DNA from 3 places in the Pantoea sp. USHLN298 genome. Region 1 is predicted to be linked to each of the others. Evidence: predicted binding sites of a transcription regulator. Region 1 holds the regulator's gene; each other region holds the start of a gene.
The links. The regulator sigma-54, encoded in region 1, starts transcription at its own class of promoters, with help from an activator protein. The targets are predictions, from matches to a motif close to GTTGGCACANNTTTCGCTNT.
Positions count from the first base shown of each region.

Region 1 (10,139 bases):
GCTTAAAACATCATTAAAGATGAATGAGTATTCATTAAATGGGGTCAGCCTGTACAACTGAGCGTTGCCAGGAGATTGAAAAAACACCGTGCGGAGGATTTGCCGTTTCAGCGGCGGCCTTACAGATTATTCATTTGGCACAATCAGTCAAGGGTTTTAATCCTGTTGTCATAAACGTCGTCGATCGGTAAGGCCGATGCACCATAAAAGCGCACTACATCGCTTATCTTCCCTTGCGCGGCTGCGACGGCGCAGCCCGAATTACGCTATCATGAGCCTGTTTCTCTTCCAGGGAGTTTTTATGAAACAAATTCGGCTGTTGGCGCAATATTACGTTGATTTGATGGTGAAGCTCGGCCTGGTGCGGTTCTCGCTGCTGCTGGCCTCGGCACTGGTGGTGCTGGCGATGATTGTCCAGATGGCAGTCACCATGGTGCTGCGCGGCCACGTCGAGAGCATCGATATGGTGCGATCGGTGTTCTTCGGGCTGCTGATCACGCCGTGGGCGGTCTATTTTCTGTCGGTGGTGGTCGATCAACTGGAAGAGTCGCGACAGCGGCTGGCGCGGCTGGTGGACAAGCTGGAAGAGATGCGTACCCGCGACCTGGAACTGAATCAGCAGATGAAAGAGACCATCACGCAGCTCAATCAGGAGATCACCGACCGTAAAAAGGCGGAGCAGGCGCGTGAACAGGTGATGGACAAGCTGCGCGAGGAAGTGACGCGGCGCGAACAGGCACAGATAGAGCTGGAGCAGCAATCCTCTTTTCTGCGCTCATTCCTCGATGCCTCGCCGGATCTGGTCTTCTACCGCAACATCGACAAGCAGTTCTCAGGCTGTAACCGCGCGATGGAACTGCTGACCGGCAAAAGCGAAAAGCAGCTGATTGGCCTGACGCCGCGCGATATCTACGATGATGAAGCGGCCACCAAAGTGCTGGAAACCGATGAGAAAGTGTTCCGTCATAACGTCTCGCTGACTTATGAACAGTGGCTGCAATACCCTGACGGGCGCAAAGCCTGTTTTGAGATCCGCAAAGTGCCTTATTACGACCGCGTTGGCAAACGCAGTGGACTGATGGGGTTTGGCCGCGATATTACCGAGCGTAAGCGCTACCAGGACGCGTTAGAGAACGCCAGCCGGGAAAAGACCACCTTTATCTCAACCATCAGCCACGAGCTGCGTACGCCGCTTAACGGCATAGTCGGGCTGAGCCGCATTCTGCTCGATACCGATCTGAATCAGGAACAGCTGAAGTACCTGAAAACCATTCATGTTTCGGCCATCACGCTGGGCAACATCTTCAATGACGTGATTGAGGTCGACAAAATTGAGCGGCGTAAAGTGCAGCTGGACAATCAGCCGCTCGACTTCACCAGCTTCCTCGCCGATTTAGAGAACCTGTCCGGGCTGCTGGCGCAACCAAAAGGGCTGAAGTTTGTGCTCGCGCCGGCGCTGCCGCTGCCGCACATGATCTCCACCGACGGCACCCGACTGCGACAGATCCTGTGGAACCTGATTGGCAACGCCGTGAAGTTTACCCAGCAGGGCGAGATCGTGGTGCGGGTGGCGTATGGGCAGGATGAGATGCTGCGCTTTGAGGTACAGGATTCCGGCATGGGTATCCGCCAGGAGGAGCAGGACAAGATTTTCGCCATGTATTACCAGGTCAAGGATCAGCACGGCGGCAAACCGGCGACCGGCACCGGTATTGGTCTGGCGGTATCACGCCGGCTGGCACAGGCGATGGGCGGCGATATCCGGGTGCAAAGTGCGCCGGGGCAGGGCTCATGCTTCACCGTAGAGGTTAAAGCACCACGCATTGCGGAAGAGGTCGAAGATGAAGGCGTAGATGACAGCCTGCCTTTACCGGCGCTGCACGTTCTGCTGGTCGAAGATATTGAACTGAACGTCATTGTGGCGCGCTCGGTGCTGGAGAAGCTGGGCTGCAGCGTAGAGGTGGCGATGACCGGCAGCGACGCGCTGGCGATGTTTGACCCGCTGGAGTTTGATCTGGTGCTGCTGGATATTCAGCTACCCGACATGACCGGGCTGGATGTGTCACGGGCGATTCGCCAGCAGCATCTGGGTGTGCATCTGCCGCCGCTGGTGGCGCTGACCGCCAACGTGCTGAAGGACAAAAAAGAGTATTTCGATGCCGGAATGGATGATGTGCTCAGCAAGCCGCTGGCCGTGCCGGCGCTGACGGCGATGATCAAAAAGTTCTGGGACTACCAGGCGGAGCCGGAGGATGAGACAGTCCTCGACGAGGCGGATAACAGTCAGATGCTGCTGGATATCCCGATGCTGGAACAGTATCTCGAACTGGTCGGGCCGAGCCTGATTACCCAAAGCCTGACGATGTTTGAAAAGATGATGCCGGGTTACCTGGAGGTGCTGGAATCTAATCTGATGGCGCGCGACCAGAAAGGCATCGCTGAAGAGGGTCACAAAATCAAAGGCGCGGCGGGATCGGTGGGGTTACAGCATCTGCAACTGCTGGCAAAACAGATCCAGAGCCCGGAACTGCCAGCCTGGTGGGATAACGTCGTCGAATGGATTGATGAGCTGAAGCAGGAGTGGCGACATGATGTGCAGGTGCTGCGCGACTGGGTAGCGGAACAGGAAGTTTCATCCGCCAGAAAAAAATGACCCCAGCCGAGGCCGGGGTGCGCGAATACTGCGCCAACACCAGGGAAAAAGTAGCGGCTGCTATGCTTTGAGTAATAAATGCAGCCGCATGGTATTGGTTAACTCTGCCATCACCTTAGCAAATTCATCTTAACGTGTTACAAGATTCATTAAAATGTGTGATGTTGAGCAGCGTTTAAATACAGAAAACATTAATTTGGCAACACAGTCAAGTAAGGAATCATTTTCTGCGTTGCATTGCGGTAATTTTAATCAGTTCTCCCGCTTTTTGCGCGCTTTTAACGCGCCCGGACGGCAGCGACAGACCGGGGGAAGGGGTCAGGCGAAGCCGCCGCTCTGTCAGGCGGATCTGCACTGCTAACGCGCTGATATTACTCGGCGGGGGTGCAAAATGGCGCGATTTATCCAAAACGTTTTGGAAAGGAAAAAAAGATTTCGCTTCTTCAGGCTGCTGACCGCCATCCCCGACCGTCAGGGCGGGTCATAAGTTAAGCAACTCAGCCATGCCAGCCGGGAGGTAGTGGCGAAAAATTGATGCATTATGCGAATAATCGTAGGCAATCAATGAAAAATATCGAAGCCAGAAAAACAGGATAGTTAAGCATGGTAAATGATTCAAATTAATGCTTATCACCAATTAATAAGCGTTTATCTGGAAAGGTGCTAAGCAATGCTGAGGAATGGAACCGATTCCTTTTTTACGGAAGTGCTTGAACTATTTCGATCTGTTGCAGCTTTTTAATGCAAAATAGCGGCCCGAAGTCTGGAAACCGCACGGCCATTTTCACCGAAAACGGCGATAAATGGTTTTACTACGCACTGATTACGCGAGTAATTGATTAACGCCTGAAACAAGTATGGGAAGATTGCATGAGTAAGCATAAAGGAAGCGTCGGGCAACGTATTAAGCGGATTGCTATCCGACTCATTCTGGCGTGGCTGGGGATTTGGCTGGCGGGCATTTTGCTGTTTTCATTTTTGCCAGTGCCGTTCTCGGCAGTGATGGTTGAGCGTCAGCTGGGCGCCTGGTTGCGCGGAGACTTCAGCTATGTGGCCCATTCGGACTGGGTCGGGCACGATGATATTTCTCCCTGGATGGAATTAGCGGTGATTGCTTCTGAAGATCAAAAATTCCCGACTCACTGGGGTTTTGATGTCGCGGCGATTGAGTCGGTACTGGATAACAGTGATAGCCGGATGCGTGGTGCCTCAACCCTGTCGCAGCAAACGGCTAAAAATCTGTTTCTGTGGGATGGACGCAGCTGGATTCGTAAAGGGCTGGAGGCGGGCCTGACGGTGGGCATTGAGACGGTCTGGACCAAGCGACGTATTTTAACCGTCTATCTGAATATCGCCGAGTTCGGGCCAGGGGTGTTTGGCGTGGAGGCAGCGTCACAGCGCTATTTCCACAAGCCAGCCAGTCGGCTGACGGCCGCTGAAGCGGCGTTGCTGGCGGCGGTGCTGCCTAATCCTATCCGTTTCCGTGCGGCGGCACCGTCGGGCTACGTACGGCAGCGCCAGCAGTGGATTTTGCGTCAGATGCGCCAGCTGGGCGGCGAGGGCTTCCTGCAGCGTAACCGGCTGGATTAAGCCTTAATCTTCATCAAAGCCCGCTTCAAACAGCTCAATAACCGCAGCCAGCGCCGGGATCTCTTCCGGTCCGCTGGCTTCGATTTCAATATGTCCGCCCTGTGCCGAATCGAGCATCAGCAGCGCAATCACGCTGCTGGCTTCGGCTTCGGTGCCGGCTTCGTTGCGTAGCAGCACTTCAGCATCAAAGCTCTGCACCAGTTCAAACAATTTCATAGCTGGCCGGGCATGCATGCCCAGCTTATTTTTGATTTCAACGGTTTGTCTGACGGTCATGATTTACGCTTTTCCAACGTACGGTGGCGTGACTGGACATTCTTGCCGCGTGAACGGAAGTAGTCCGCCAGCTGCTCGGCAATGTAGACCGAACGATGTTTCCCGCCGGTACAGCCGATAGCGACAGTAAGGTAACTGCGGTTGTTGGTTTCCAGCATCGGTAGCCACAGTTCCAGATAACTGCGGGTCTGGTAAATGAAGTTATGCACCTCGGTATGGCGATCGAGAAAGGCGGCAACCGGCCGATCGAGGCCCGTCATCGGGCGCAGCTTAGGGTCCCAGTGCGGGTTCGGCAGAAAGCGCACGTCAAACACATAATCGGCATCAATCGGGATACCGTGCTTGAAGCCAAACGACTCAAACACCATCGTCAGCTCGCGTTCACGCTTGCCCAGCAGTCGGGTACGCAGCATCTCCGCCAGTTCGTGCACCGACATCTCTGAGGTATCAATGATCAGGTCAGCACGCGAACGCAGCGGCTCCAGCAGATCGCTCTCTTCATCAATGGCACTTTCCAGCGATAAGTTTTTACTGGAGAGCGGATGCAGACGGCGGGTATCGCTGTAGCGGCGAATCAGGGTATTACGATCGGCATCAAGAAACAGCAGCTGAGGCGAAAATGTGTCGGGCAGATTATTCAGCGCGGTTTCAAAAACTTCAGGGGATTCAGGCATGTTGCGGACATCGATACTCACCGCTGCCGAGATGTTGCGTTCCGCCAGCGAGTTCGCTAACTCGGGCAACAGCACCACCGGCAGGTTATCGACGCAGTAAAAACCCATATCTTCCAGCGCGCGCAGCGCCACTGACTTCCCCGAGCCTGACCGACCGCTCACGATCATCAGCACCATGACCTTCTCTCCCGTTTTAAAACCGGCTCGCAGCCGGTAAAGACGCGTTACTGCTCTGACTGGCCTTCTGTGATAATGGCATAAAGCTCTTCATCACTCTGCGCGGCGCGCAGACGGCGGCAGACGGTTTTATCCGCCAGACGCTTCGCCACCAGTGAAAGGGTGTGCAGGTGAGTTTTGCACTGGTCAGCCGGCACCAGCAGGGCAAACAACAGATCTACCGGCTGATTATCAACGGCATCAAACGCTATCGGCTGCTCAAGGCTGATAAACACCCCGACAGCGCGCAGCGTATCCTCTTCCAGCTTACCGTGCGGAATGGCAATGCCGTTACCAATGCCGGTACTGCCCATGCGCTCACGGGTGAGGATCGCTTCGAAAAGCGTCTGGTGCGGCAGGTTGAGCTGCTTAGCGGCCAGTTCGCTGATAATTTCCAGCGCGCGTTTTTTGCTCTGGCAGTGTACGCCGCTGCGGGTGCAGTCGGGCGAAAGCACTGTGCTCAATTCCAGTGTTAGATCGTTGTTCATTATCGTTTCACTTGCGAGTTAACCTGGTCATTAACCCTCAGCCTGTCATGATGCTGAGAGCGAATGGCGCTTGCTTAGATGACAAAACGGGGCGGATATCCGCCCCATACTGTCGGCTCTGCACGCAGAGCGCGCTTAGCGAGCGTGAAGGTTAGTGTTTTTTCAGTTTGTCTTTGTGTTTGGTCAGCTGACGGGCAAGCTTGTCGATTAGCCCATCGATGGCCGCATACATATCTTCCGCTTCCGACGTGGCGTGCAGCTCGCCACCGTTGATGTGAAGCGTTGCGTCGGCCACCTGCGTGACCTTCTCGACCTTCAGGACAATATAGACCTGATTGATATGTTCGAAATAGTGTTCCAGTTTGGCAAATTTACCGCTGACGAAATCGCGCAGTGGTGCGGTGATTTCAACATTTTGCCCGGTAAGGTTCAGCTGCATAGGTCTTCCTTCTCATTTCTGTCAAACCAGCTGTTTACGCTGGTTCGATGGCGGGATGGATAAAGACTCGCGGTATTTGGCGACGGTACGACGTGCCACCATGATCCCTTGATCAGATAACATGGAGGTGAGTTTACTGTCGCTCAAGGGTTTGGCTGGATTTTCCGCCGAGATTAATTTTTTCACCAGCGCGCGAATCGCCGTCGATGAGGCTTCGCCGCCACCTTCAGTATTCACATGACTGGAGAAAAAGTACTTCAGTTCAAAAATGCCACGCGGACTGTGCAGATACTTTTGCGTGGTCACGCGGGAAATGGTCGACTCGTGCATCTCTACCGCCTGTGCGATATCAGCCAGCACCATCGGGCGCATGTACTCTTCGCCCTGCTCAAAAAACGCCTGCTGCTGCTCGACGATACAGCGCGTCACCTTCAGCAGTGTGTCGTTGCGGCTTTCCAGGCTTTTAATCAGCCAGCGCGCTTCCTGCAGGTTACTGCGAATGAACTGGCTGTCGCTGTCGTTGCGCGTCGCCCCGCTCATGGCGGCATACTGCTGATTGATTTTCAGGCGCGGAACGCTGTCGGCGTTAAGCTCAACCGTCCAGCGGTTGCCGACTTTACGCACCAGCACGTCGGGAATGACATATTCCGGTTCGCCGGTATTAATCGACTGACCGGGACGCGGGTCCAGCGACTGAATTAACAGCATCGCCTCTTTCAGCACCTCTTCTTTAAGGCGCGTAACCCGCATCAGGCTGCGAAAATCGTGGTTAGCCAGCAGATCCAGATGTTCACTGACGATTAGCCGGGCTTCCGCCAGCATCGGCGTTTCGGGCGCATATTGCGACAGCTGAACCAGCAGGCAGTCACGCAGATCGCGTGCGCCAACGCCAATCGGATCAAAGCGCTGAATGCGTTTCAGCACCGCTTCCACTTCATCGGCCTCAAGCTCATCGTTGCCGATGCTGTCGAGAATCTCTTCAAGCGAAACGGTGAGGTATCCGGTGTCATCGATCGCATCCACGATCGAGGTGGCAATGGCGCGGTCGGTATCGCTGAACGGCGTCAGTTCAACCTGCCACATCAGGTAATCCTGCAGTGACTGGGTCGTCTCACCCTGATAAACCGGTAATTCATCATCCTGGTAATCGGTACCGGTGCCTGACGGCGTGCCGGCAGTGTAAATCTCATCCCAGGTCGCATCCAGCGGCAGCTCATCAGGCATCTCTTTCTGCTCAAGCGCTTCACGGGTATCCAGCGCTTCGCCTTCCTGAGCCTCACGAGAGTCGATTTCTTCATGCAGATCGGTCTGTTCAAGCAGCGGATTACTTTCCAGTGCCAGCTGTAACTCCTGCTGGAGTTCAAGCGTAGAGAGTTGCAGCAGGCGAATCGCCTGCTGCAACTGCGGTGTCATCGCCAGCTGTTGGCTGAGCCTGAGTTGCAAACCTTGCTTCATAGACAGGATGGTAGTTCCCAGGTAAACATCAGTATTTACGACACCTTATCAGAGTCTGAACTCTTCACCCAAATAAACCCGCTTAACCTGCTCATCTGCCAGAATTTCATTCGGCGTGCCGTGCGCGATCAGGTGACCCTGACTCACGATATAAGCCCGTTCGCACACCGCTAAGGTTTCGCGCACGTTATGGTCGGTGATCAATACGCCCAGACCGCTGTCACGCAGGTGCTCGATGATTTTCTTGATGTCGATGACCGAGATCGGGTCAACACCGGCAAACGGCTCATCCAGCAGGATAAATTTGGGGTTCGCTGCCAGCGCGCGGGCGATCTCGACCCGGCGGCGTTCACCGCCGGATAGCGCCTGGCCCATGCTGTCGCGCAGGTGCTCGATGTGAAACTCTTCCATCAGTTCGTTGGCGCGATCCTGACGCTGCTCTTCAGTGAGATCGTCACGGATTTGCAGGACCGCCATCAGGTTATCGTAGACGCTGAGGCGACGGAAAATCGAGGCCTCCTGCGGCAGATAGCCGATACCGCGGCGCGCGCGGGCGTGCAGCGGCAGGATACTGATATCTTCATCATCAATAATAATGCGGCCTGCGTCGCGCGGCACAATACCGACCACCATGTAAAAAGTGGTGGTTTTACCGGCGCCGTTCGGGCCCAGCAGGCCGACAATCTCGCCGGACTTTACCTGCAGACTGACATCTTCTACCACGCGACGGCCTTTATATGCCTTCGCCAGGTTTTCTGCGATTAATGTGGCCATAGCTATCAGTTACTCTTCTTTCCGCTGTTGGACGAACCTTTATCCTGCAGTTGCGATGGCACCAGCACTGTAGTGACGCGCTTGTTCTGGCCCTGGCTGTACGCCTGCATTTTCTGCTCTTTCACCAGATAGGTAATGCGATCGCCTTTGATGTTGCTGTCCTGCTGCTCAATGAAGGCGTTGCCGGTCAGCTCTACAAAGTCGTTAGCCAGTTCATAATGCAGTTTTGCCGCGTGGCCCTGAACGGGTTTGCCGCTGTCCTGCATCTGGTAAAAGGTAGCCGGATTGCCGTAGGCATCGACGATGGTTTTCTTGCTGTCGCCGCCCGGACGGGTCACGACCACTTTATCAGCGGTGATTTTGATCGAACCCTGGGTGACGATAACGTTGCCGGTAAAGGTCGCGACATTGCCCTGCAGATCCAGCGCCTGGTTCTGTGAGTCAATATTGACGGGCTTATCCGAGTCACCGGTCAGGGCCAGCGCAGGTACGCTGCTCGCCAGCAGCATGCTGGCCAGTAAAAACCTGAGGCTATTTTTGTTCATTTTGAATTTCATAAGAAGTTTTGACCTTTTCGATTAACTCGGCGTTTTTTGTCCGTAAATTGCCGCGCATTTTCATGCCGGTGGAGTTAAAACTACGGCCATATAACGTCACCTGGTCGTCAGAGGTTACATCCTGAGTGACAAGATTGATCTGGGCATTGTCGGTTTTGACCCGTTCAAGCTGAGAATCCTGCGTCAGCGTGTTCAGTTCAACATGACCATACAGATAGAGCATACGATCTTTAGTGAGCTTTGCTTTGTCCGCACGGAGTTTCCAGGTCGGCACTTTATTTTCGTCGTAAGTCGTCATGACCGGATTATCAAACCAGCTGATCTCCTGATCCGAAAAATAGGTCACTTTATCGGAGATCAACTTATACGACAGCGCACCCTGTGGGTTGTAGACCACGGTGTGTGAATCCGCACTGGTATAGGTCGGTGCCTGATCATCGGTGGCAACCGGCGTACTCTCATCCTGATTGGTAAGATTCCAGCCGATTAAAACCAGTGCAATCAAGGTCAGAATCAGCGTCATCCAACGCCTGCTTTTACTCATACTGATTGCCCTTTGGCATCCTCAAATTTGTTCTGCGACATTAAGATAAGATCGCACAGTTCACGCACCGCGCCGCGTCCGCCAGCAATGCGCGTCACGTAGTGCGCACGCGGCAACAGCACCGGATGTGCATCCGCCACCGCCACGCTTAATCCCACTTTTGCCATCACCGGCCAGTCGATCAGGTCATCACCGATATAGGCGACCTGCCGATCGGAAAGAGACAGTTTATCCAGAAGTTCGCCATAGGCCAAAAGCTTATCCGATTGTCCCTGATAAAGATGACGAATGCCGAGCGTTTTACAGCGATCTTCCATCAGACGCGCATTACGGCCTGTAATAATAGCCACTTCCACATCGGAGGTCAGCAGGCAACGTATGCCGTAGCCGTCCCGCACATTAAAGGCTTTCAGCTCTTCACCGTTATTGCCCATGTAAATCACCCCGTCGGACATCACGCCATCGACGTCGCA
Region 1 is NZ_JBBCRO010000004.1:409,324-419,462, reverse strand. Features, by position in the region: gene arcB (aerobic respiration two-component sensor histidine kinase ArcB) at 302-2,653, shown strand; gene mtgA (monofunctional biosynthetic peptidoglycan transglycosylase) at 3,524-4,243, shown strand; gene npr (PTS phosphocarrier protein NPr) at 4,247-4,519, opposite strand; gene rapZ (RNase adapter RapZ) at 4,516-5,370, opposite strand; gene ptsN (PTS IIA-like nitrogen regulatory protein PtsN) at 5,418-5,897, opposite strand; gene hpf (ribosome hibernation promoting factor) at 6,049-6,336, opposite strand; gene rpoN (RNA polymerase factor sigma-54) at 6,358-7,791, opposite strand; gene lptB (LPS export ABC transporter ATP-binding protein) at 7,840-8,565, opposite strand; gene lptA (lipopolysaccharide ABC transporter substrate-binding protein LptA) at 8,571-9,122, opposite strand; gene lptC (LPS export ABC transporter periplasmic protein LptC) at 9,097-9,666, opposite strand; gene kdsC (3-deoxy-manno-octulosonate-8-phosphatase KdsC) at 9,663-10,139, opposite strand, start outside.

Region 2 (10,139 bases), on a different contig from region 1:
TGCGCTACTGCCGTAACTTTCTGCGTTCGCTGAATGAGACGCTGGCGACCTGCGACCTGGAGGCAATCAGGGCCGCTCTGCACCGTGAGCGCCCTGACCAGGCGCTGGCCCGGTTGCGCCAGCTGAATGGTCTGGCTGAGCCGGATGCGGCGGCGATTGAGACGCTGGACCACGCGCGGTTGCAGCAGCTGCATCAGGAGCTGATTCAGGCCCGTCGCCGCTGGCGGGTACTGTTTACTGCCGGTGGCGCGGCGTAAGCGCCATCGGCAAGGTTGCTGAATTTATTTGAAAATTACCGACAAATCTCTTCACTGTTTATTCCCGCCGAATTGCACCACACTCACTCTACATTTTGAGTTGTACAAGGAATTTACCGTGAAGAACCTCAAGCGTGTTGCGCTGCCCCTGTTAGCCGTTGCCAGCCTGTATGTCCCTTTCTCTCAGGCAGAAGCGATGCACTATCAGCTCAATCCGGAGCACACCTCGGTAGTGGTCAGCTGGAATCATTTCGGTTTCTCACATCCGACGGCGGACATCCCGGATGCCAGCGGTTCGCTGGTGTTTGATAAAGACCATCCTGAGCAGTCGCGCGTTGACGTCACGCTGCCCGTCACCAAAATCGACAGCCACGTTGCGGCGCTGACCAAAGAATTTAACGGTGCAGACTATTTCGACACCGCCAAATACCCGACCGCGACCTTCCACAGCACCAAAGTGGTGGCGAAGGGCGACAACAAATTTGACGTTGAAGGCAATCTGACCCTGAAAGGGATCACCAAACCGGTAACGCTGCACGCGACGCTGAACCAGCAGGGCGAGCATCCGATGGTGAAGAAGCAGGCAATTGGTTTTGACGCCACCGGCACCATCAAGCGCTCCGACTTTAAGCTGGATAAATATGTGCCAGCAGTGGGTGATGAGGTTGAGCTGACCCTGTCGACCGAAGCCTACGCTAAATAAGTGCGGGCCTCGCAATAAGGGCAGCCGCCCTTATTGCGTTTATCCGTCACCTGCCACCATAACGCCGATCGGCCTGGCTGTTGCGATCCGCCCTGATGCCGGACCGGCAGCGGTTAACTGACCAGACGATCATATCCTTTGCGGCGATAATTCAGCGCAGAGAGCGCCCAGAACACCACAAAAGCCCCCACCGCAACGTAGCCCACACTGCCCATATTGTCGTTCAGCTGGCCGACGGTCGCCCACATCCCGCCATGTAAATCCAGCTTATCTGCCATCAGCCCGAGCGCTTCCAGCCCACCGATAAACAGCGCGATCACCACGCTGGTGGCGGTAATGGTGATGTTGTAATAGAGCTTGCGCACCGGCTTATTAAAAGCCCAGCCGTATGCGCCGACCATCACGAAGTTATCCAGTGAATCCACCAGCGCCATGCCGCTGGCAAACAGCGCCGGGAACACCAGAATGCTCCACACCGACATCCCGGAAGAGGCACCCGCCGCCGACATGCCCAGCAGGCCAATTTCAGTCGCAGTATCAAAACCCAGTCCGAACAAAAAACCGACCAGATACATCTGCCAGCTTCGGTTCACCAGATTAAACGCAAACCTGAATATCCGGCTCATGATCCCACCTTGCAGTTCCTCCAGCGCCACCTGCCGCTCAGGGATTTTACCCTGTTTGACCCGCTGAAAGCGGCGACAGACATCGCGCAGGATCAGCGCATTCAGCAGCGCCATCAGCAGCAGGAACAGGGCTGAAATCAGCGTGCCGAGGGTGCCACCATAATCATGCAGCCAGCCGATGTTATGGCCGGACATCAGCGCGGTAGCGGCAATCGCCACGCAGGCCAGCACCACGATGGTTGAGTGGCCGAGAGAGAAAAAAGCGCCGACGGCCACCGGCTGCTGACCCTGCTGCATCAGTTTGCGCGTCACGTTATCAATCGCCGCGATGTGATCGGCATCGACGGCGTGGCGCAGACCATAACCGTAAGCCAGCAGCGCGGCCGCGATCAGCGCCGCGTTGTGCTGAAACAGCAGCAGCGCCCAGCCCCAGCTGAGTAAATTAACCGCCACCAGACCGGTTAACAGCCAGCAGGCGCGACGATGGGTGTGAAAAAAATCACGCTTTATCATGGAGATCCTTGTCAGTAAACGAAATGTCACAATGCTGAAGGCGGGCGCAGGCGATAACCGCCTGGCCCAGCGCCAGTCCGCCGTCTCCGGCAGGGAACTGTTGCGGCATCAGCACGCGAAGCGGTGCCAGATAGTGCGGCAAAAGCTGACGCAGCAGCCGGTTGTGCAGCACGCCTCCGCCCAGCGCCACGGTATTGCAGCCCGATCGCCGCGCCTGATAATGGGCGAGGGCGGCAAAGCCCTGCGCCAGGGCGTCATGAAAGGCAAACGCGCGTTCGGCGGAGGGTGCCCGCCACGCCAGCCACTGTTGCCAGAAGCGGGCCAGATCCAGTCGGATGCCCTGCGGGGTCTGCCGCAACGGCAGCGTGACCGGATGCCTCGCGCCTTGTGCCTGTCGCGCCAGCGTCTCCAGACGGCAGGCCGCTTCACCTTCCCAGCTCAGGGTGGCGGGCGCGCAGCCGAGGGCGGCAGCAACGGCATCAAACAGACGGCCACAGGAGGAGGCGAGCGGCGCGTTTACGCCGGCGGGGATGGCTCTGGAGAGCGGCTGCCACGGATGTGCTGACAGCGCCTGTGCATCGGGATGCGTCTGCCAGTCCGGCACAAACGCCTGCCACTGCGCCAGTAAGTTACGCCAGGGCTGCCGGGCGGCACGGTCACCTCCCGGCAGCGCGACAGCCGGTAATCCGCCTGCATGTTCACAATGCCGATAGTCGGCCAGCACACATTCTCCGCCCCACAGCGCCCCATCCTCACCGTAGCCGAGACCGTCCAGCGCCAGTCCCACCACTGTCCCGCCGTCCAGCGGCCACTGATGTTCAGCCAGACAGGCGGCGATGTGGGCGTGATGGTGAAACACCTCAATTTTGCTGATGGCGAGGCGCTGCGCCTGCGCCTGGCTGACCGAGCCGGGATGCGCATCACAGACCACGTAGTGCGGCGTGCAGTCATAAAGCTGCTGAAAATGGGCGATCGCCTGCTGCTGCTGGGCGGCAATATCGCTATAGCTGACTGAACCAAAATGCGGGCTGAGAATGGCCTGCTTACCCGGTACCAGGCAGAAGGTGTTTTTCAGGTCACCGCCCAGCGCCAGCAGCGGCGGCGGGCGATCAAATCCGGCGGGCAGCGGCAGGGCGTCCGGTACGTAACCGCGCGCCCGGCGTAACACTTCCGTTCCCGCTGGCGTCGCACGCACCAGCGAATCATCGGCGCGCTGCACGATATCCCGGTTATGCAGCAGCCACAGGTCGGCGATCGCCGCGAGCTGACAGCGGCCCGCCTCATTGGTAAGCGGTGGTGCCGCGTCGCTGATATTGCCGGAGGTCATCACCAGCGGCGTCTGACAGGCCTGCATTAACAGATGATGCAGGGGCGTAAAGGGCAGCATCAGCCCGACCTCATCCAGTCCGGGCGCAATCGCGGCGCACAGCGGTGACGTCGCGCTGTGCGGAGTCAGCACAATCGGCGCGGCAGATGAAGTCAGCAGCGTACGCCGCTCAGGCTGCGCGCCGCTATCACCGCCTTCATCGCTGCACCGCATCAGCCAGCTGATATCCGGCAGCATCACCGCCAGCGGCTTCGACGGTCGCCGTTTGCGTTGCCGCAGACGCATCACCGCTGCCTGCTGCGTGGCGTCACAGGCCAGATGAAAACCACCGAGCCCTTTAATGGCAACGATGTTGCCGGCCCGGAGTGCCCGCGCGGCCCGCGCTATGGCTGCTGCATCCTGCGCCAGCAGATCGCCATTCTGTAACGTCGCACTGACGCGAGGGCCGCAGTGCGGACACGCGACCGGCTGCGCGTGAAAGCGCCGATCGGCGGGATTCTGATACTCCTGCTGACAGGCCGGACAGAGAGTGAAGGCGGCCATGCTGGTAAAAGGGCGATCGTAAGGCATGGCGCGGATCAGCGTAAAACGCGGGCCGCAGTGGGTACAGTTGGTGAAGGCGTAGCCAAACCGGCGATCGTCCGTGCTCGCCATCTCCTGCAGACAAGCCGGACAGGTTGCCGCATCGGGCACCACCTGGGTATTCATCCGGCTGCGACGGCTGTCAGCGATCGTGAAGTTTTGCGGCGACGTCTGCCAGTCGAAAGGTTCCACACTCAGGCTATCGATACGCGCCAGCGACGGACAGTCGCGTGCTATCTGTGCTAACAAGGCGTCGATGTTAAGCGGTTGCAGCAGCCTGACTTCCACACCGGCGCTGTCGTTGCTGACCTCACCGCGCAGCTGCAACTGGCTGGCCAGCTGCCAGATAAAAGGCCGGAAGCCGACGCCCTGAACTTTACCGCTAATGCGGATGCGTAAGCCGGAAGCAGACATGAACGGCGACTCCTTTTTTTCAGTTTCGCGCGGCAGACCGGCTGAGCGGTTTTGCCAGCCGGATACCGGGCGTTGCGCCTTGACCGCGACCCGCACGAAACGGGCCGCGACTCAGCAGGCTGGTCAGCATCAGACCGCGACGATCGGGATCACATCTTCCACCGCGCTGCGCAGGCGCGCTTTCATATCACTGTAGGTCTGATGAGCGTAGTTTTCGGCCCAGCGCTGATCGGCAATCTGCTCGACGTTGACCGCACAGTATTTGGTCTCTGGCGTTTTGGAGATCGGATCAAGATTATCCTGCGTCAGTTCATTACAGGCGCCGATCCACCACTGATAGGTCATGTAGACCGCACCGACGTTGATACGCTCGTTGTAGTTGACGCGTGAGATCACCTTGCCGCGCCGTGAAGCGACCCATACCAGCTGCTGATCGCCGATATTCAGCGCCTGCGCATCAGCCGGATTCATCTGCACAAAGCCCGGTTCGTCGGCCAGCGTCTGCAAGGCGGCACAGTTACCGGTCATTGATCGGCAGGAGTAGTGACCGACCTCGCGCACGGTGCAGAGCACCAGCGGATAGTCGCCGTCGGGCAGTTCAGCCGGTGCGCGCCACGGCGCGGCAAACAGCTGACCTTTACCGGTAGGGGTGTCGAAGTGATTGTCAGCGTAGAGCCAGGGCGTGCCTGGGCTTTCAAGCGTGGTGCAGGGCCACTGAACGTGTCCCAGTTCACCCATTTTTTCGTAAGTGACGCCGTAAAACAGCGGGCAGAGGCTGCGCATTTCGTCCCAGATTTGCTGGTTATCCTGGTACTGCATCGGATAACCCATCTGGGTCGCCAGCAGGCTGATGATCTCCCAGTCGCGTTTGACGTTATATTTCGGTTCGATGGCTTTCTCAAAGCGCTGGAATCCCCGGTCGGCGCAGGAAAAGACGCCGCCGTGTTCGCCCCACGAGGTCGCCGGTAGAATGACGTCGGCCTGCTCCGCGGTTTTGGTCATGAAGATATCCTGCACTACCACAAATTCCAGGGCCTCAAAGCCTTTACGTACCAGCCCCAGGTCAGCTTCGGTCTGTAACGGGTCCTCGCCCATGATGTAATAGGCTTTGACCTTGCCTTCCAGCGCCAGATGCGGAATTTCGGTGATGCGGTAACCGATTTCGGCATCCATCTGATCCACATCAATGCCCCAGGCTGCGGCGAATTTCGCCCGAATCTTCGGATCGGTGACCGACTGATAGCCGGGAAATTCGTTCGGCAGTACGCCCATATCACAGGCACCCTGCACATTATTTTGTCCGCGCACCGGGCCGACGCCGACGTTGGCCCGGCCAAGATTGCCGGTGAGTAAGGCCAGGCCCGCCAGGCCTTTCACCACATCAACCGCCTGACCAAACTGGGTAACGCCCATGCCCCACATGATGGTGGCAGACGGGGCGGCGGCGTAGGTGCGCATCGCCTGACGGATTTGCCGGGCGGAGACGCCGGTCTGCTCCTCTACGGCTTCCGGGGAGTAGCTGGCAACATTTTTACGGTATTCCTCAAAGCCTTCGGTGTACTTCGCCACATAGTCGTGGTCATACAGATCTTCCTCGATCAGCACATGGGCAAAGGCATTGACCAGCGCCATGTTGCAGCCGTTTTTGATTTGCAGGTGCTGATCGGCAATCCGGGCGGTTTCGATGCGGCGCGGATCGCAGACGATGATCTGCGCCCCTTTTTCTTTGGCTTTGATCACCCGACGGGCGACGATGGGATGCGAGTCTGCGCAGTTATAGCCGATCACCAGCAGGCATTTTGAGTTTTCGATATCACCGATGGAGTTACTCATCGCGCCGTTACCCAGCGTGGCCTGCAATCCTGATACTGAGGGTCCGTGGCAGACGCGGGCACAACAATCGACGTTGTTGGTGCCGATCACCGCGCGGGCAAATTTCTGCATCACAAAGTTGGTTTCATTGCCGGTGCCGCGTGACGATCCGGTGGTCATGATGGCGCGCGGGCCATGTTTTTGTTTGATCGCCGCCAGGCGCTGCGCGGTGTAGCGGATGGCTTCATCCCAGCTGACGGCTTCAAATTTACCGCCTTTTTCACGGCGAATCAGCGGCTGGGTCAGCCGCGGCGTGAGCAGTTTGGTGTCATTGAGAAAATCCCAGCCGTAGTAACCTTTCAGGCACAATTCGCCCTGATTGGTGACGCCATTCGCCGCTTCCGCGCGGATGATTTTTCCATTATCGACAACCAGGTTCAATTTACATCCAGCCCCGCAATAGGGGCAGACGGTCGTGACTTTATTCATAAGAGGGTTTCCTTAATCCGGGGTTAAAACAGCAGCGGAGAGGGGCTGTCGAGCGCCGCACGGCGGCGTTTTTCTGCGTTCATTTCCTGCAACTGGTTGCGATCAATGGCGAACAGCGCCTTGGTCGGGCAGGTTTGCATACAGGCCGGGCCGTCCGGGCGGGTGTGGCACAAATCGCATTTGTGCGCCTCGGCTTTATCTGAGGTGGCGACCATCGCTGCCCCGTTCTGACGGAAAACGGGTCGGGTGATCACCTCCATCGCGCCGTAGGGACAGGCGACCACGCAGGTTTTACAACCGATACAGCGTTCCTGCATCACCTGCACATGATCGGCGGCGCGAAGAATGGCACCGTTCGGACAGACATTGGCACAGGGCGCATCTTCACACTGGCGGCACATCACCGGCGTACTGAGATTGACGCCTTTGATAACGTGCAGACGCGGTGCGAAGGTAACGGCGTTAAGCTGTGAAATATCCTGCGATTCACTGTGCGCCATCACACAGGCAATTTCACAGGTGCGGCAGCCGATGCATTTTTTCGGGTCGGCGATAATAAACCGGTTCATCTGAATCTCCTGATTGGGGATTTCGTCTGACGCCGGATCACACCGGCCTGACGAGAGGGCTGTAGGGGTAATACATAAAGCGTGCCAGCTTGCGTATTTAATTTTTTTAGTTTTTATTCAGTGGGTTATATCGGCTGTCGTCGGAAGTGACGAAACCGGCTGCTGACGTCAGCTGGGTTTCGTCATCATTCCGACAGTTATGACGACGCCGTTGTCAGGCGCCTGCCGCCCGGAAAGGGGCGATTCCCAGCCCCTGTTCCAGCGCAGGCAGCCGCTGATGCAGATCGATAACGGCCCGCTCAACAGCGGCGCTGATCGGGTAGTAAAAGGCCACCACGTCGGGCTGAATGCCGACAAAGGTGATAGCCGGAATATCGCTGCGCAGTTGCTGAATCAGAAAGCTCAGCGGCAGGTTGTGGGTGGTCATCATGAACAGGTCGGCAATATCCTCTTCGTCGATAAGACGCATCTCGCCCGCTGCCAGTCCCATATCGGTGGCATCAACGATCACCAGATGCTGCGGGCGCAGTTCACGTAAATACCCGATATCGTTTTCCGGGGCCGCGCCGCCGTCCACCACCGTCCAGCCGGGCAGCGGATGTTCAGCGCACCGCTCCGCCAGGCACGGACCGGCACCGTCATCGCCCATCATGCTGTTTCCGACGCACAGCAGCGCGTAACGCGAGGTGAAATCAGGCATCGTATCTCCGGACCATCAGGTAGAGGGCGGGGTCGTGTTCAATCCGGGTCAGCAGGGCGATGAGCCGATCGCTCCAGCCCTGCTGCAGGGCACTCATCTGCGGACGAGCCGCACGCAGCGCCAGCGCCAGTAAATGGGTATGCGTGCTGTCGATGGTGATCTCCCCGAAGCGCTGCACCCCATCCAGTTTGTGCCGGGCTGCGCTGTTTTCTGGCAGGCAATTTACCCACTGCTGATAGTCATCAAGCGGGCACTCAAGACGGGATTGCAGGCAGTCGATGACGCCCAGATGATGGCCGATGGCCAGGCTGTAATAGACCACCTCCTGTACCGGCTGCGCACTGCGCTGCTGCGCACTTTTCTCATCGACAAACTTGCTGCTCAGCGAATAGAAGATCACTTTGTTTTTGTGCGGCTGATGACCGGCCACCGGCTGATGGCGCGCGAAGCGCTGATCGTTATCCGTGCGCATTACAGGCGTACCTCGCCACGCTGAACCTGCTGATAGATCTGCTGCAGCTGGCCGATGATTTCGTTAAGACGTGGATCGCCCTGTTGCTCAAGGTACGCCGACAGGCGCTGGTCCACCGGCTGAGCGCCCGGCGCCGTCATCAGCGCCATAAACCGATCGGCAATCTGGCGGCCATAACGGTAACCGGCCATCCGGCGCGCTTCGCGATCCAGCAGTACCCGCAGCGGCTGCGGCAGTCCGGGATGTAATAACGCGGCCGGTTCGGCCGCCAGCGCATGATGGGGCTCCGCTTTGATTTTCTGGTCCAGCAGGCCCAGCGCCAGCGCAAACCCGTAAATTGTCGCGGCTGGCGTTGGCGGGCAGCCAGGAATATAGACATCGACCGGTACGATTTTGTCAGTGCCGCCCCAGACGCAGTAAAGGTCATGGAAAATGCCGCCGCTGTTTCCGCACGCGCCGTAGGAGATGCAGATTTTCGGGTCCGGCGCGCTGTCCCAGGCACGCAGCGCCGGTATCCGCATGGCGCGGGTTACGGCACCGGTAAACAGCAGAATGTCAGCGTGGCGGGGCGAGGGCACCACTTTGATGCCAAAGCGTTCAGCATCGAACAGCGGCGAAATGGCAGCAAAAATCTCAATTTCGCAGCCGTTACAGCCGCCGCAGTCCACGCGGTATACATAGGCTGAACGGCGGATACTGTTCAGTAAGGTGGATTTCAGTCGGGCGATACTCTGGTCCAGCGTGATCGGCTGTGGCAGACCATTTTCGTCGCGGGGCGCAATCGGCAGTTGACTCATCAGTGGGCCTCCCCGATCAAATGGCGACCGATATCAATCCGGTCACTGGCGCAAACCCTGAGCCGCTGTTTGCATTCCGGGCAGGTTTCATACTGCTGACGCCGGTCAGCCAGCTGCTGGTCACTCAGCGCGGCGCTCTCCTGTAACAGACTCAGCGCGAAATCGATCTCCTTCTGTACCGCATAAGGTTTACCGCAGCCCCGGCAGCGGCAGATCGGGAAGTCAGCGCTCTCGAACAGATCCTCTTTGCGCCACACCGCCAGTTCAAATTCTGACGAGAGCCGGATGGCGGCGGTCGGGCAGACCTCTTCGCAGCGGGCGCAGAAAATGCAGCGGCCGAGAAACAGCTGCCAGCGGAGGGATGCGCCATCGTCCGCCGTGGTCATGGTCAGCGCATTTGACGGACAGGCGTTGGCGCAGGCCCCACAGCCGACACACTGCTGGGCGTTATATTGCGGTTTGCCGCGAAAATTTGCGGCCAGATCCAGCGGCTTAAACGGATAAGCTACCGTCACGGTCCCGGTTTTGAGCACTTTTTTAATCAGTTTCAGCATGATGCGCGGCTCCTCAAAGCGGCGAATTTTTACGTTCGATGCCGTAACGCTCGATCTCTTTATACGGCACGACGATCGTGGTTTTCTTGCGCACATCGACCACCGTCATGCGGTCGGTGCAGGAGTAACAGGGATCGAGGCTGCCGATAATCAGCGGGGCATCAGAGACCGTGTTGCCGCGCAACATGTAGCGCAGCGTCGGCCAGTTGGCATAGGTCGCCGCCCGGCAGCGCCAGCGAAACAGTTTCTGGTTGTCGCCGGTCATGCTCCAGTGGATGTCATCACCGCGCGGCGCTTCCGCGAAGCCGAGAGCAAAACGGTGTG
Region 2 is NZ_JBBCRO010000002.1:97,419-107,557, forward strand. Features, by position in the region: gene pqqF (pyrroloquinoline quinone biosynthesis protein PqqF) at 1-257, shown strand, start outside; gene WFK59_RS05100 (YceI family protein) at 376-960, shown strand; gene WFK59_RS05105 (HoxN/HupN/NixA family nickel/cobalt transporter) at 1,074-2,099, opposite strand; gene hypF (carbamoyltransferase HypF) at 2,086-4,422, opposite strand; gene fdhF (formate dehydrogenase subunit alpha) at 4,552-6,723, opposite strand; gene hydN (electron transport protein HydN) at 6,747-7,292, opposite strand; gene hycI (hydrogenase maturation peptidase HycI) at 7,507-7,992, opposite strand; gene hycH (formate hydrogenlyase maturation protein HycH) at 7,985-8,464, opposite strand; gene WFK59_RS05135 (NADH-quinone oxidoreductase subunit B family protein) at 8,464-9,261, opposite strand; gene WFK59_RS05140 (formate hydrogenlyase complex iron-sulfur subunit) at 9,261-9,815, opposite strand; gene WFK59_RS05145 (hydrogenase large subunit) at 9,829-10,139, opposite strand, start outside.
Region 2: a site for sigma-54 is predicted at 7,362-7,381, ahead of hydN (electron transport protein HydN). Genes of this name have one in related genera too.

Region 3 (10,139 bases), on a different contig from region 1:
GGTGGTGCAGGATCGGAATTGCAGGCAAAAAAAAGCCCCTATAACGGGGCTTTTTATCGATTAAAGGCGCGAATTACGCGTCTTTAGGACCACGTGAAGCACGTTTACGGTCGTTTTCAGTCAGGTGACGTTTACGGATACGTACTGACTGTGGCGTGACTTCAACCAGTTCGTCATCATCGATGAACTCGATCGCCTGCTCCAGCGTCATCTTGATTGGCGGCACCAGGGTAGTCGCTTCATCCGTACCGGAAGCACGCATGTTGGTCAGTTTCTTACCGGTCAGACAGTTAACTGTCAGGTCGTTAGAGCGGCTGTGAATACCGATGATCTGGCCTTCATACACTTCCGCACCGTGACCCAGGAACAGCTTACCGCGGTCCTGCAGGCCGAACAGGGCAAACGCAACCGCTTTACCCTGACCGTTAGAGATCAGTACGCCGTTCTGACGCTGGCCCACTTCGCCTGGACGAATGTCGTCGTAGTGGCTGAAGGTGGAGTAGAGCAGACCGGTACCAGACGTCATGGTCATGAATTCGTTACGGAAGCCAATCAGGCCACGGCTTGGGATCACGTAGTCGAGACGTACGCGGCCTTTGCCATCCGGATCCATGTTTTTCAGATCGCCCTTACGCTCACCCATGGCTTGCATGACTGAACCCTGGTTGTTCTCTTCGATATCCAGCGTCACGTTCTCGAATGGCTCTTGTTTGCGGCCATCGATTTCACGGAAGATAACTTTCGGACGGGATACCGCCAGTTCGAAACCTTCACGACGCATGTTTTCGATCAGAACAGAGAGGTGCAGCTCACCACGACCTGATACGCGGAACGCGTCAGCATCTTCGGTTTCTTCAACACGCAGCGCCACGTTGTGAACCAGTTCTTTGTTCAGACGCTCAAGGATCTGACGTGAAGTCACGTACTTACCTTCTTTACCGCAGAACGGTGAGGTGTTGACGTTAAAGAACATGGTTACTGTTGGCTCATCGACGCTCAGTGCCGGCAACGCCTGCACGTTCTGTGGATCACAGATGGTGTCAGAGATGTTCAGCTCGCCCAGACCGGTGATAGCAATGATATCGCCCGCTTCTGCCAGATCGCTGTCGATACGCTCCAGACCCAGGTGAGTCAGAACTTTGCCGACTTTACCGTTACGGGTTTTGCCTTCGCTATCAATGATAGTGACTTGCTGGTTAGGCTTCACTTTACCGCGTTTGATGCGACCGATGCCGATAACACCCAGGTAGTTGTTGTAGTCCAGCTGCGAGATTTGCATCTGCAGTGGCGCTTCAGCTTCAACCTGTGGTGGAGAAACGTGGTCAACGATCGCCTGATACAGTGGCGTCATATCGTCAGCCATATCAGTGTGTTCCAGACCAGCAATACCATTCAGCGCCGAAGCGAAAATGATAGGGAAGTCGAGCTGCTCGTCAGTCGCGTCGAGGTTGACGAACAGGTCAAATACCTGATCCACAACCCAATCCGGACGCGCACCCGGGCGGTCTACTTTGTTGATAACCACAATCGGCTTCAGACCATGCGCGAACGCTTTTTTGGTCACGAAGCGGGTTTGCGGCATAGGGCCATCCATCGCATCTACAACCAGCAGCACCGAGTCCACCATGGACATGACGCGCTCAACTTCACCACCGAAGTCGGCGTGTCCTGGGGTATCAACGATGTTGATACGGTAGTCGTTCCACTTAATGGCGGTGTTTTTTGCGAGGATGGTAATCCCACGCTCTTTCTCCAAATCATTGGAGTCCATCACGCGCTCGGTTGCTTCGGTACGGGCATCAAAAGTACCGGATTGTTGCAGCAGTTTGTCAACCAGGGTGGTCTTTCCATGGTCAACGTGCGCGATGATGGCGATGTTACGCAAATTTTCGATCACAGCTTTGCCTCAGGCATTAGAAATAGCGCGTTATTGTACACTGATTAAGCGGAAGACTGAACACGATCACACTTTTCACTGAAAGTTTATTGCATGGGCGTAAATTTGCCCTGTTACCGGTGCAGAAAATGCACTAAGTTGGGCTGATGCACCGATTTGGTGCTCAATCATCACCCATAAGCACCATAATGGTGCATGGCGACCATCGTGGTGCAGGTGAATCCGGACAAAAAGGTGCACCACAAGGCGATTTAACTGACTACGCGAAAGTTGGCACAGAATTCGCTTTATCTCTTTTAAGCGCAAACGCCAGTCAGACGACGGGTGAAGAGCGTGCCGGAATAGCCAGGTCAGGGATGGCAGTAGTCAGAAACGCATTCCCGGCAACGACGTTCCCTCACCATGTAGACAATGACCATTTCCAGGAGAGTTGAGTATGTCCGCTGAACACGTTCTCTCGATGATGAACGAGCATGAAGTTAAGTTTGTTGACCTGCGTTTTACCGATACCAAAGGTAAAGAACAGCACGTTACTATCCCTGCTCACCAGGTTAACGCTGACTTCTTCGAAGAAGGCAAAATGTTCGATGGCTCCTCCATCGGTGGCTGGAAAGGCATTAACGAATCAGACATGGTGCTGATGCCTGACGCGACCACGGCGGTCATGGACCCTTTCTTTGAAGATTCCACGCTGATCATCCGTTGTGACATTCTCGAGCCTGGCACCATGCAGGGCTACGATCGTGACCCACGCTCGATTGCCAAGCGCGCTGAAGATTTCCTGCGCTCTTCCGGCATAGCTGATACCGTGCTGTTTGGCCCGGAACCAGAATTCTTCCTGTTCGATGATATCCGTTTCGGTTCATCGACCTCCGGTTCACACGTGGCTATCGATGATATCGAAGCGGCCTGGAACACCGGCAAAGAATACGAAGGCGGTAACAAAGGTCACCGTCCAGGTCTGAAAGGCGGCTACTTCCCGGTGCCACCGGTTGACTCATCACAGGACATCCGTTCTGCCATGTGTCTGACCATGGAGCAGATGGGTCTGGTGGTTGAAGCCCATCACCACGAAGTCGCAACCGCTGGTCAGAACGAAGTGGCAACCCGCTTCAACACCATGACCAAAAAAGCTGACGAAATTCAGATCTACAAATATGTCGTGCACAACGTGGCGCACGCCTACGGCAAAACTGCGACCTTTATGCCGAAGCCAATGTTTGGCGACAACGGTTCAGGTATGCACTGCCATATGTCACTTTCTAAAGGTGGCCAGAACCTGTTCTCCGGTGACAAATACGGCGGCCTGTCTGAAATGGCGCTGTTCTATATCGGCGGCATCATCAAGCACGCCAAAGCGATCAACGCCCTGGCGAACCCGACCACCAACTCTTACAAGCGTCTGGTCCCGGGTTATGAAGCACCGGTCATGCTGGCATACTCTGCCCGTAACCGTTCCGCCTCTATCCGTATCCCGGTGGTTGCCAGCCCGAAAGCCCGTCGTATTGAAGCGCGCTTCCCGGACCCAGCGGCTAACCCATACCTGGCGTTTACCGCGCTGCTGATGGCTGGCCTCGACGGCATCATCAACAAAATCCATCCTGGCGATGCGATGGATAAAAATCTGTACGACCTGCCACCGGAAGAAGAAGCTGAGATTCCAAAAGTGGCTGGCTCGCTGGAAGAAGCGCTGAACGCCCTGAACGAAGACCGCGAGTTCCTGACCCGTGGCGGCGTGTTCACCGACGAAACCATCGATGCTTACATCGAACTGCGTAAAGCAGAACTGGACCGCGTTCGCATGACGCCACACCCGGTAGAGTTCGAGCTTTACTACAGCGTTTAATTGGTCAGACGTTTTTGTTGCCGTGGAAACTTTCAGCCCATCTTCGGATGGGCTTTTTTCTCCGCGAATTCACCGTTCATTCGCCTTCATTCCGGCTTAAAGACTAAAATGCACTAACTTAGTGCAGAGGAACGCTGTATGGCAACTGGCTCTCTGCCCGACGCAGGGCAGATTCTCAACGCGTTAATCAACAGTATTTTGTTGGTGGATAACGACCTGGTTATTCACTACGCCAATCCGGCGGCGCAGCAATTACTGGCGCAAAGCTCACGTAAATTGTTCGGCACGCCGTTACCGGAACTGACCGGCTACTTTTCGCTGAATATTGAGGTGATGCGCGAGAGTCTTGAGGCTGGCCAGGGATTTACGGACAGTGAAGTCACGCTGGTGGTAGATGGTCGCGCGCACATCATGTCGCTGACCGCCCAGCGTTTGCCCGATGGCTTAATTCTGCTGGAAATGGCGCCGATGGATAATCAGCGTCGCCTCAGTCAGGAACAGTTACAGCACGCCCAGCAGGTGGCCGCTCGCGATTTGGTTCGTGGCCTGGCACACGAAATTAAAAATCCGCTGGGGGGATTACGCGGAGCCGCCCAGCTGTTGTCGCGCGCCCTGCCCGATCCGTCGCTGAACGAATATACCAAAGTGATTATTGAACAGGCCGACCGGCTGAGAAACCTGGTCGATCGTCTGTTAGGACCGCAGCAGCCTGGCATGCACATCACCCAGAGCATTCATCAGGTGGCAGAGCGTGTGGTCAATCTGGTGTCGATGGAGCTGCCGGACAATGTCTCTCTGGTACGTGATTACGATCCCAGCCTGCCGGAACTGCCGCACGACCCCGATCAAATTGAACAGGTGCTGCTTAACGTGGTACGCAACGCGCTGCAGGCGTTGGGCGACGACGGCGGCACCATTGTGATTCGAACCCGTACCGCGTTCCAGTTAACGCTGCACGGCACCCGTTACCGTCTGGTGGCGCGGATTGATATTGAAGATGATGGCCCCGGCATTCCCGCCCAGCTGCAGGATACGCTGTTTTATCCGATGGTCAGCGGCCGTGAAGGCGGAACCGGTTTAGGCCTCTCCATCGCCCGTAGCCTGATTGATCAGCATTCAGGAAAAATAGAATTTAACAGTTGGCCGGGACACACCGAATTCTCGGTTTACCTGCCCATTCGCCAGTGAGGTTTCTATGCAACGAGGGATAGTCTGGATCGTCGATGACGATAGCTCCATCCGCTGGGTGCTTGAACGCGCGCTCACTGGAGCCGGTTTAAGCTGCGCCACCTTTGACAGCGCTAAAGAGGTGCTGGACGCACTCTCGACCAAAACCCCGGACGTTTTATTATCAGATATTCGCATGCCCGGCATGGATGGCCTGGCGCTGCTGAAGCAGATTAAACAGCGCCATCCGATGCTCCCGGTCATCATAATGACGGCCCACTCCGATCTGGATGCGGCGGTCAGCGCCTACCAGCAAGGAGCCTTTGATTACCTGCCTAAGCCCTTCGATATTGACGAAGCGGTTGCGCTGGTTGAGCGCGCCATCAGTCACTATCAGGAGCAGCAGCAGCCGCGTAATCAGCCGGTCAGCGGACCCACCACAGATATCATTGGTGAAGCGCCAGCGATGCAGGATGTGTTCCGCATCATTGGCCGTCTGTCGCGATCCTCAATCAGCGTGCTGATCAACGGCGAATCCGGTACCGGTAAAGAGCTGGTGGCTCATGCGCTGCACCGCCACAGCCCCCGCACTAAAGCGCCCTTTATCGCGCTGAACATGGCGGCTATCCCGAAAGATTTGATTGAGTCTGAGCTGTTCGGCCATGAAAAAGGGGCGTTTACCGGCGCTAACCAGATTCGTCAGGGCCGTTTTGAGCAGGCTGACGGCGGCACACTGTTTTTAGATGAGATTGGCGATATGCCGCTCGACGTGCAGACCCGTCTGTTACGCGTGCTGGCCGATGGTCAGTTTTATCGTGTCGGCGGTTATGCGCCGGTCAAAGTCGACGTGCGTATCATCGCTGCAACCCACCAGAATCTGGAACTGCGGGTGCAGGAAGGCAAGTTCCGTGAGGATCTGTTTCACCGCCTGAATGTCATTCGTGTGCATCTGCCACCGCTGCGTGAGCGCCGTGAGGATATTCCACGGCTGGCGCGTTACTTCCTGCAGGTAGCCGCCCGTGAGCTGGGCGTAGAGGCGAAAATCCTGCATCCGGAAACCGAAGCGGCGCTTACCCGTCTGCACTGGTCTGGTAACGTGCGTCAGCTGGAGAATACCTGTCGCTGGCTGACGGTGATGGCGGCCGGTCAGGAAGTCTTGATTCAGGATCTGCCGGCCGAACTGTTTGAATCCAGTACGCCGGAAAATCCGGTGCAGTCGCTGCCGGACAGCTGGGCCACGCTGCTGGCGCAGTGGGCCGATCGCGCGCTGCGTTCCGGTCATCAGAATCTGTTGTCAGAAGCACAGCCAGAGATGGAGCGCACCTTGCTGACTACCGCCCTGCGCCATACGCAGGGGCATAAACAGGAAGCCGCCCGGTTACTGGGTTGGGGACGCAACACGCTGACGCGCAAGCTGAAAGAGCTGGGCATGGAATAAGGTTGCTGAGACGGGCTGGGGAGACTCAGCCCGTCTGTTCAGATCACCCGGGAGAATTGCTGCTGACGCGCTTTCTGACGCAGGTAGCGATCAAAACACATACAGATATTGCGGATCAGCAAGCGCCCCACCCCCGTCACCTGCAAGCCCGTCGTCGTTTGCTCCACCAGCCCATCCGCGATTAACGGTTTCAGCAGCGCCAGGTCTTCGGCAAAGTAGTCGCCAAAGCGAATGCCCCACTGATTTTCAATCGCCGCAAAATCGAGCGAGAAGTTGCAGATCAGGCTCTTAATAACCTCACGACGCAGGCAATCATCGTCAGTTAACGCCACACCACGCCACAGGCCATTGCCCTGCTGCTCCACGCTGCTGTACCACGTATTGAGCACTTTCTGGTTCTGCGCGTAGCTGTCCCCAATCATGCTAATGGCGGAGACGCCAAGGCCGAGTAAATCGCTGTCGCCCTGCGTGGTGTAGCCCTGGAAGTTACGATGCAGTTGCCCTTCGCGCTGCGCAATGGCCAGCTCATCCTGTGGCTTCGCAAAATGATCCATCCCGATAAACTGGTAGCCCTGCTGCGTCAGGGTAGCGATGGTCTGCTGCAGGATATCGAGCTTTTGCTGCGCCGACGGCAGTTCATCATCTTTGATTTTTCGCTGGGCGGCGAACAGTGCGGGCAGATGGGCATAGTTGAACACGCTCAGCCGGTCGGGATTAAGCGCCAGCACCCGCTGCAGCGTATAGGCAAAGCTTTCCGGCGTTTGTAGCGGCAAACCGTAGATCAGATCGATGCTGGTTGAGCTGAAACCCTGTTCACGCGCCCGCGCCATCAGACCAAAGATGACCGCTTCATCCTGTACCCGATTGACCCGCTGCTGTACCGCTTTGTTAAAGTCCTGCACGCCCATGCTCAGGCGATTAAACCCCAGCGCGCGCAGATGATCGATCACATCCAGCTCAATTTCACGCGGATCAACCTCGATCGACATTTCGGCATCGTCTGCCACCGTAAAATGCTGCTTCAGCAGTGCCACCAGCCGGCTAATCTGTGACTTATCAAGAAAGGTCGGTGTGCCGCCGCCCCAGTGCAGCTGGCTCACCTGACGCTGGCGGAACAGCGGCGCGCGCTGAATGATCTCCTGCTCCAGTACATCCAGGTAGCGATCGGCTTTATGGCGCTGACGCGTCACTATTTTATTGCAGCCACAGAAGTAACAAAGACGATGACAGAACGGGATATGAACATAAAGCGAGAGTGGGCGCTCCGGATAGCGCGCTACCGCACGCTGGAAATCGGCCTCACCATATTGCTCGCTAAACTCCAGCGCAGTGGGATAGGAGGTATAACGCGGGCCGGCATAATTGTATTTTTCAATCAGCGCCTGGTCCCAATCAATCTGCAGCGATGGCATGCTCACTCCTTCCGGTGACGTCGTCTAAGAGAAGGTCGCGATGAAGAAGGGATGAAAGGTGAGCGGGCAGAAGAAACCCGACGTAAACGTTGCTTCAGGCGCGACAGGCGACGTAGTTTAAACAATAACCACAGCAGATAACATGTCGCCAGCAGCGCGAAAATTGATCCAGGCCAAAACATTGTTGTTTACCTGAGAAGCGCGGCATGCGAAAAACGCATGCCGATCAAATTGGCTTAGTTGCCTTTAAGCAGACGGTACATATCTTCTTCCGCCTGCTCGTCATCGCCGTCATCCATGGCGATGCCTAACTGCTCCATCAGTTCGTCGATACGATCGAGTGCGGCGTCCAGCCAGCCCTGATCTTCCGCCGAAAGGGTTTCGCCATTTTCCAGCCGATCCAGCAGCGCATCCAGGCGTTCGTCATTTTCCAGCTTCGCCAGCTCTTCTTCCGGCGTCAGACGTACTTTTTTCTCTGCTGCCGGTTTCGCCACGCTTTTCTTCACTGGGGCGGCCGTAGTTTTCCCATCCGCAATCAGCGCGACCGGTTTTTTGCTGCCGATGCGGGGATCTTTAGCCTGGCTGGCCTGGCGTCCGCCGTTGTTGTCCGTTGCGGCCGGATTTGCACGGCTGCCTGACGCATGGCCGCGGTGCTTTTTATCACGTTTGCGATCGCGAGCTTCGTTATTAATATCGTCACGCGATTTACGTTTGGCTTTGACGGCAGGTTTGCCGTGCGCAGCTCGTGCAGGTTGCTTCATAGTGTTCAGTCCCGGCTTTTTTATTCAGTATAGAATTGCGGCGAAATCTAGCAGAAAGTAGCCAAAGAAAAAAGGCGACAGCTCAAGCTGTCGCCTTATTTCATACCTTCATAAGAAGGAATCATGTTTTAAATCCTTTTCGGCTCACAACATCCCGGTCAATCCTGCGCCTGCTCATCTCCCCTGAGCTTTTCCTTATCCCTGTCTGGTCCATATCCCTGACCATTTCCACTCCCTCGCTCTTTGCCTTCCTGACATCCCTGAGCGCATCATCCTGATGGGTGCTGCCATGCACTGCACACTAATGTAGACCAACTGGTAAAAGCCTCAAGTCAGCGGCAAGATTAGTTGCTGCAAAAAAAGACCACTTATTTATAACCTAATGAATAATATTGTTTTTTATTTTTAGTAATTAAAGTAAAAAACGACATAACGGGCAACCTCTATGGCAAATCTCTTACAAAAGCCGCCATCGCCAAGCGGTTGAGCACTTTCGCGCCATAACGCGTATAATCGGCGCCATTGCCTTAATGCGTTTTCTGGAGTGTCACTTTGTCTGAATTGAATTATCACGTAACCCATTTTGTCCTGAGCGCGCCGGATATCCGCCATCTTCCTGCCGATACCGGTATCGAAGTCGCCTTTGCTGGCCGCTCTAACGCCGGTAAATCCAGCGCACTGAATACCTTAACCAACCAGAAAAGCCTGGCGCGTACCAGTAAAACGCCTGGCCGCACCCAGTTGATTAACCTGTTTGAAGTAACAGAAGGTAAGCGCCTGGTCGACCTGCCCGGTTACGGCTATGCCGAAGTCCCGGAAGAGATGAAGCTGAAATGGCAACGTGCATTAGGTGAGTATCTGCAAAAACGGCAGGCGCTGAAAGGTCTGGTGGTGTTGATGGATATTCGCCATCCGCTTAAAGACCTGGATCAGCAGATGATTCAATGGGCTGTGGAAAGCAGCATCCCGGTACTGCTGCTGCTGACCAAAGCAGACAAGCTCGCCTCGGGTGCCCGTAAAGCGCAACTGACGATGGTACGTGAAGCCTCACTGGCCTTTATGGGGGATGTGCAGGTCGAGCTCTTTTCGTCGCTGAAGAAGATTGGCGTGGATAAAGTCCGTCAGAAGCTGGATGGCTGGTTCAGTAACCTGGAGCCTGCACGCGACGATCAGGATGGGGAAGAGTAAGCCCCTCGCATCAGCCCGCCCGTTAGGTTCAGCAAAAGCCCAATAAAAAACGCCCCAGTCACAGAATGACTGGGGCGGCTAAATTCAGCCAAATCCGATTACGTGAAGTAAAAGGTCTGAAAGATAGAACATCTTACCTCTGTACCCTACGCCTCGAACTTTACCTGATTTTTTCTGAGCCACAAAGGCTTTTTTGTTGCTTACTTACATCAATCCGGCCTTTTTTTACCGTGCGCGTCACAAAAATAGCGTTGTGATGTAGTTTAATGACGTAAAAAGTGCTTAGCCGATAAGTAGTTACTCTTCCCCGTACGGCTCAGACGGCCAGAGCGCCAGCTGAAGCGATTAAGTAAACGATTTACTTATGCCTCAGTTCAGGCTGGCACCCACGCCGCCGTGCCAGCCGATATTGACCGGTTAGTGGGCTTCA
Region 3 is NZ_JBBCRO010000010.1:6,403-16,541, reverse strand. Features, by position in the region: gene typA (ribosome-dependent GTPase TypA) at 74-1,897, opposite strand; gene glnA (glutamate--ammonia ligase) at 2,334-3,743, shown strand; gene glnL (nitrogen regulation protein NR(II)) at 3,882-4,931, shown strand; gene glnG (nitrogen regulation protein NR(I)) at 4,939-6,348, shown strand; gene hemN (oxygen-independent coproporphyrinogen III oxidase) at 6,387-7,760, opposite strand; gene yihI (Der GTPase-activating protein YihI) at 7,997-8,521, opposite strand; gene yihA (ribosome biogenesis GTP-binding protein YihA/YsxC) at 9,074-9,709, shown strand; gene WFK59_RS22160 (spot 42 RNA, inhibition of DNA synthesis) at 9,794-9,841, opposite strand; gene polA (DNA polymerase I) at 10,127-10,139, opposite strand, start outside.
Region 3: a site for sigma-54 is predicted at 2,167-2,186, ahead of glnA (glutamate--ammonia ligase). Genes of this name have one in related genera too.